DNA from 2 places in the Microbulbifer sp. genome. Region 1 is predicted to be linked to the other one. Evidence: predicted binding sites of a transcription regulator. Region 1 holds the regulator's gene; the other holds the start of a gene.
The links. The regulator PhoB, encoded in region 1, activates phosphate uptake and scavenging genes when phosphate is short. The targets are predictions, from matches to a motif close to TGTCATAAANNTGTAACA.
Positions count from the first base shown of each region.

Region 2: the regulator PhoB is predicted to act here: its motif matches at 1,650-1,667, upstream of ACRC0P_RS13115 (phosphatase PAP2 family protein).

Region 1 is NZ_JBOFOC010000100.1:20,684-24,085, reverse strand. Features, by position in the region: gene ubiA (4-hydroxybenzoate octaprenyltransferase) at 1-777, shown strand, start outside; gene phoB (phosphate regulon transcriptional regulator PhoB) at 865-1,569, shown strand; gene phoR (phosphate regulon sensor histidine kinase PhoR) at 1,607-2,902, shown strand; gene ACRC0P_RS10795 (lipopolysaccharide kinase InaA family protein) at 2,988-3,402, shown strand, end outside.
Region 2 is NZ_JBOFOC010000125.1:11,479-14,880, forward strand. Features, by position in the region: gene ACRC0P_RS13110 (MJ1255/VC2487 family glycosyltransferase) at 23-1,090, opposite strand; gene ACRC0P_RS13115 (phosphatase PAP2 family protein) at 1,087-1,617, opposite strand; gene ACRC0P_RS13120 (saccharopine dehydrogenase family protein) at 1,862-2,929, opposite strand; gene ACRC0P_RS13125 (DUF1653 domain-containing protein) at 2,996-3,208, opposite strand; gene ACRC0P_RS13130 (DUF3301 domain-containing protein) at 3,220-3,402, opposite strand, start outside.

The DNA of each region.
Region 1 (3,402 bases):
TGGGGAGCGCTGTGGCTGGCGGCGGAGGGCTGGCCCGGGCTGCACCTGTTCGCGGTATTCACCCTGGGGGTGCTGTTGATGCGCGCCGCCGGCTGCGCGGTCAACGACTTCGCCGACCGCCGCATCGACGGCCACGTCAAACGCACCGCCGCGCGCCCCCTGGCCACCGGCCGAGTCACCCCGCGCGGCGCACTGCTGCTGTTCGCCGCCCTGAGCCTGGCCGCGTTTTTGTTAGTGCTCACCACCAACCGGCTCACCATTTTGATGTCCCTGCCGGCGCTGGCGCTGGCTTTCTGCTACCCCTTCGCCAAGCGCTACACCCACCTGCCGCAGGTGGTGCTGGGGGCCGCCTTCAGCATGGGCATTCCCATGGCCTTCGCCGGCGCCACCGGCGAGGTGCCGCCCACCGCCTGGCTGCTGGTGACCGCCAACCTGCTGTGGACCGTGTGTTACGACACCTTCTACGCGATGGTGGACCGGGACGACGACCTGCGCGTCGGGGTCAAGTCCACCGCCATCCTGTTCGGCGATATGGACAGAACCATGACCGGCGCGCTGCAGCTGATGGTGCTCTTCGCGCTGCTGCTGGTCGGCCACCGTTTCGAGTTGGGCACCGCCTACCAATTCGGCCTGGCCGTCGCCGCCGGTCTGTTCGCCTACCAGCAGTGGCTGATCCGCGGCCGGGAAAGGGATGCCTGTTTCCGCGCATTCCTGAACAACAACTGGGTGGGCATGGCGGTATTTGCCGGAATATTTTTCCACTATCTGCTAAGTTGAGCTCCGCCAGACTGGGACTGTTTTACGCCTGTCATATATTTGTCACAGGAATGCCGTTAAATGGCCGGCAACAGCAGGGTATGACAGATGCAAAGCAAAACCATTCTGATAGTCGACGACGAAGCCGCCGTGCGCGATATGCTGCGCGTGGCACTGGAGATGGCGGAGTACCGTTGCATCGAAGCGGAAAACGCCCAGGCCGCGCACGCGCAGGTGATCGATGAAAAGCCGGACCTGATCCTGCTCGACTGGATGCTGCCGGACGTGTCCGGGGTGGAGCTGGCCCGCCGCCTCAAGCGCGATGAACTCACCGCCTCCATCCCCATCGTCATGCTCACCGCCAAAGGCGAGGAAGATCACAAGATCAAGGGCCTGGAGACCGGCGCCGACGACTATATCACCAAGCCGTTTTCCCCCCGGGAGCTGGTGGCGCGCCTCAAGGCGGTGTTGCGCCGCGCCGGCCCCGGCACCCCGGAGGAACCGCTCACCGCCGGCCAACTGGTGCTGGACCCGATCAGCCACCGGGTGACCATCGGCGGCCAGGCGGTGGAGATGGGCCCCACGGAATTCCGCCTGCTGACGTTCTTCCTCTCCCACCAGGAGCGCGCCTATACCCGCACCCAGTTGCTGGACCACGTGTGGGGCGGCAACGTCTATGTGGAGGAGCGCACCGTGGACGTGCACATCCGCCGCCTGCGCAAGGCCCTGGCAGTGGACGGCCACGACCGCTTTATCCAGACGGTGCGCGGCACCGGTTACCGCTTTTCTGTGCAAACCGCGGAAAAAGTGTAAGACTTTGCCCGCCTGAATCAACACAGCGACACTTTCAATGCTGGATCGCAGTATCGGCGAGTTCTCGCGCTTTGCAGTCATCGCCCTGGGCTGCGCCATTCTCGGCTTCTCCACCGGTCGCTGGCTGCCGGCCATCGCCCTCGGCCTGGCGGTCTACCTGGGCTGGGTGCTCTGGCAGCAGAGCCGTTTCAACCGCTGGCTGGCCAACGGCCGCCGGGGCCCCGCGCCCACAGCCTTCGGCGTCTGGGGCGATATCTACGACGACTTCTACCGCCTCCAGCGCCGCCACCGCCGCGAGAAGCAGAAGCTGCACGCCATGTTGCGCCGCGTGCAGGACAGCACCAGCGCCCTGCGCGAGGGCATAGTGGCATTAGAGGACGACGGCAATCTGGCCTGGTGGAACCCCGCCGCCGGCGAGCTGCTCGGCCTGCGCCCCGAGGACGCCGGCCAGCCCCTGATCAATTTCGTGCGCGAACCCGGTTTCGTCAGCTATATGCAGCAACAGGGCCGGCGCGAGCCGCTGACCCTGCCGGCACCGGGCAACGACGCGCGCATCCTGCAGATGGAAGTCACCCGCTACGGCCGCGACGAGGCCCTGGTGATCGTGCGCGACGTCACCCGGCTGCACAACCTGGAACAGATGCGCCGGGATTTTGTCGCCAACGTATCCCACGAGCTGCGCACCCCGCTGACAGTGATCGCCGGCTACCTGGAAACCCTGGAGGGCAGTGGCCAGGCGCCCCAAGGCTGGCAGCGGCCGCTGTCCCAGATGCTCGACCAGACCCGGCGCATGACCAGTCTGGTCAACGACCTGCTGCTGCTCGCGCGCCTGGAAACCTCCGAGCGCAACAGCGGCCGCGAACAGATATCGGTGCGCGAGCTGATGGAGCGGGTGGCGGGGGAGGCCCGCGGGCTCAGCGGCGGGCGCCACCAGATCAGCGTCGAGTGCCCGCAGGACGCCACCCTCACCGGCGACGCCACCGAGCTGCACAGCGCCTTCGCCAACCTGGCGCTGAACGCGGTGAAATACAGCCCCTCCGGCGGCCCGATCCAGCTGCGCTGGCGAGTGGACAGCCGCGGCGGCCACTTCTCGGTACAGGACAGCGGCATCGGCATAGACCCCATCCACATCCCCCGCCTCACCGAGCGCTTCTACCGCGTGGACGCCGGCCGCTCCCGGGACAGCGGCGGCACCGGCCTCGGCCTCGCCATTGTCAAACACGTGCTGCTGCGCCACAGCGGCGAGCTGAGCGTGGACAGCACCCCGGGCCGCGGCAGCACCTTTACCTTGCACTTCCCCCCCAGCAAACTCTCCACCGCCGCTTCCGCCTAATTTGCAGGTTAAAAATTACCCAATTACTGCTAGAATCCCCCGCCTCACGATCACGTCAGAGTAATTCTCCGGGGGACCACCAGTAGTGGCAGTAGAGACTTTTCCTGTAGATGGCGACCGGGATTTGTCCTCGGTGCGGGGCGCCTTCCACCTCGGGGCCCTGTCCTACCTGCTGCGGGGCCATTTTCGGGCTCCCGCCGGCCATCTCGCCAGCGCCGGTCACCGGGTACCGCGGGACTTCTCCGCCATCTGCGTGGCCAGCCAGGCGGACCCCGCCAGCGACACCTACATCATCGAGCGGCTGCGCGAGCTGGGCCTTCGCCACGTGCGCCTGGACTACGGCTACTGCGCCCCCGGCGGCCACACCGAGCGCTTCCTGCAGCGGCTGCTGGACGGGGACTTCGCGGTGTTGCTGCACCTGGTGCAGCCGCCGGAGGAGGCCGCGCGCATGGGGCTGCCGGACGCCTGCCAGCGCTGGCACGACTTTGTGGTAACCGCCC
Region 2 (3,402 bases), on a different contig from region 1:
ACTTCAAACAGGCTCTCAACGGTTACTCCGCCTCGGCCCGGGCGAGCTCTGCGGCGCTGCTCCCGCGTCCCGGCACTACCTGTTCCCACAGGCTGTTGGCCAGTTCTGCGGGTGTCTGGCGGCGGCCGTCGGCGATCCAGCGCACTATCTCGCCGGCCACATCCGGCCACTGGATGCGCACCCCGGCGGGATCGTTGTCCAGCCAGTCGCGAATCGTAGCGGCGTCCACCCGCTCCACCACCCGGGCCAGTTGGAGCTCGCTCAGCGCCCGGGCGTTGGCCTCCTGCTCGAACTGGCCGGCCAAGGGGCGGGTCAGGATGGGCTTGCCCAGGGCCAGGGTTTCCGCAATCAGCTCGAAACCGGAGTTGCAGATCACCGCGTGCGCTTCGGCCAGGTCCTGTTGAAAGCCGTCTGTGGAGGGGGCCTTGAGTTGGATATTCTCCGCCGCGGGCAGGTCCTCCGGGGCGCCGTAAACGATAAACCGCTCCGGCAGTTGCGCCAGTTCCCCGAGCATCGGGCCATGGTGTTCGAAGGGCAGGTACACCAGGATGTGCCCGCCGCTGCCGGGCAGCCCGTGGGGCTGGGCGATGGGCGGCAGTATCGGGTGGCCGAAGTGGTACCAGTGCATGCCCAGACTGCTCTGCACCGGCGCGAAGACCCGCATAACCGCCCGCGGCAGCCACCGGTAGCGCGGCGCCGGGATCGGGAAGTTGAACGCGTACTGGTGCCCCAGCCCCACGCTGGGCCTACCCCTGCGCCTGGCGGCCCAGGCGGTGACCGGCTCGAAATCGCTGATCACCAGGTCGAAATCGTCCACCGGCAGTTCGCGGATATCCCGCAGCAGCCGGCGCAGGTGCAGTTGCCTGGCGGTGGCGATGCCGTCCAACTGGCCCTCCCGGTGCACGAAGGTCAGGCCCTCGCGCCACCAGTAGTCGCCGAAGGCTTCCATACAGAACAGTTTGTCGGGGCTGCGTCCGGAGAACAGCCATTGGACTTCCAGGTCCGGGTGATTTTGCAGCGCACCGGCCATGGCGCGAGCTCGGGAGATATGGCCGTTGCCGGTACCCTGCACTCCATAGAGTATTTTCACAAAAAGGCTCCGCAAATTAGCAGGCCGACGCTGGTTCCAAGGGCGGCGCCGGCACAGACATCAGTGGGAAAATGTACGCCCAGGCCAACGCGCGAGGTGCCCACGCCCGCGGCCCAAAAATAGCCTAGCAGCCACAGCGGACTACTGGCCTGGGAGAGCAGGGTGATGAACAGAAAGGCGCCGGAAGTGTGCCCGGAGGGCAGGCTGAAGCGGTCGTGGGCGACAATGACCGAACGCATGCCGGGAATCGCCTGAGGCGGGCGCAGTCGCCGCGTGGTGTTCTTGATGGTCCAGTAGAGGGAGCGCTCCACCGCGTAGGCGGTGCCGCAAAGGTAGAAAAATTGGACTGCAGCCGCCCCGGTGCCGGCCAGGGCCACGATCAGGGGGGAGATCAGGTAGAGCCAGCCGTCCGCGGATTTCGACAGCCACAGGTAGCGTTTGCGCGACGCCGGCCGCATCGCCCGCTCCGCCATATGCAGTACCAGGGACACGTCCAGGCTTTTCAGAGTGACAGGTAAGCTTCGCATGGGGCCAAGGTACGAAGCTTGTATTGCGCGGAATTGACCGAATTATGTCAGGTTTGTGAAATATCGGGACTCGGGAAAGAATACCGGAGCCTGATGCGGGGGCCCTGATGCCGGGAGCCGTTCGAGAGACGATTGCCGATGAGGCTGTTGAACGAACGGCTACCGGCAGCAGGGCCGCCCAGGGGCCTCGCCTTCGGGACTCGGGCGCCTGTAGGGTGCGCCGTGCGCACCGGGCGCCATAGGTTCAATCGATACCGATCTTGATCTGCCCGGAACCGGGTAGCCGCTCCACCAGTTCGTAGCCGCACAGTTTCGACGGCGTAAAGTAGCCGCCGGGCCCCTTGTAGTCGAGCAGGAATTCCATCACCGCCAGGGAGCCGTGCACCGTGACATCGTAGCCGTTGGCGGTGACCAGTCGGCCGATCTTGCGCTCGCCGCGGCGGTCGTGGCGTATTTCGCCCCAGATCCAGGTCTGCTGTTCCGCGCGCTTTTCCTCGCCGGGCCCGCGTACAGATTTGTCCACCTTGCGCTTGAGCCAGTCCTGCACCCACTGCTTGCGCAGCAGCCAGCGGAATTTGTTCATGCGCCGCATTTTTTTCGCGCGCCGCGGGCTCATGGGAATATACACGGCGATATTGGGAATCCCGGTGGAGTAGTAGGCGGTGGCCACGTCGCCCCACGGAATCGCGACGGCGAATTTCTCCCCGCGGCCGAAATCGATGGTGCGGCTGATTTCGGCGTGGCCGGTAATCTCGATCTCGCCGTTGCGTCTTATGGCACTGCCCACGCCCAGGCTCTCGATGGAGGTCTTGGCGGTACCGGGGCTGAGAGAGGAGTCGGAATCGAAGCCCAGGCTCAGGTGGGTGGCGGTGGGAATCGCCTTGTGCAGCGCCGCCGCCAGGCAGTCGGTGGGAATCACGTCGAAGCCGGTTCCCGGGCAGAGCACCACCCCCGCGGCTTTGGCTTCCGCATTCATGCTGTGGGCCAGCTGGTAGACCGACATTTCGCCAGTGATGTCCTGGTAGTGGGTGCGGCTGGCGATACAGGCGAGCATCATGGGTTCGGCGGTGGCGGAGAAGGGCCCCGCGCAGTGGATCACCACGTCGATATCCCGCAGGGTGCGCTCCAGGGTTTCGCTGGAGTCGAGACCGACCGCCATGGCCGGCAGTCCCAATTCTTCCGCCAGCGGCTGCAGTTTTTGCGAACTGCGCCCCGCCAGTAGCGGGCGATAGCCCTTGGCCACGGCCTCGCGGGCGATCAGCTCGCCGGTATAGCCGTAGGCGCCGTAGATCATTATTTTTTTATTGTTCACCGATGGGTGGCCTTATCTATTGGATCGGTTGACGGAGTGCGGCAACATTAATGGCGCCCGGTCGCGCTAGTCAAATTCCTGAAACAGTTGGAAACGCGGCACCAGTTCGCCGTCCCTTTCCACGTTTTCCGCAAACATCTCCAGCGGTCGCACCCAGACGCCGTAGTCGCCGTAGAGCGCGCGGTAGACCACCAGCCGCTCGCCGGTTTCGCTGTGAGTGGCCACTTCCATTACCTCGTAGCGCTCGCCTTTATAGTGGCGATAGATTCCGCGTTTCATCTGTGCTCCGTTCAGGCGAGGTGGTGGGGGGAAAGTTGTATCTGTGTTATGCGCCGCCCGTGCAGCACGGCGATCCCGGCGTAGCGGTGCTCGCCGGTGGAGGTGAACTCGAATTCGTAGCTGCGCTGCAGGCGCACCTGGCCGCGGCTGTCGCGCTTGAGGCGGGTGCGCATCAGGGCCACGGTGTCGTCCAG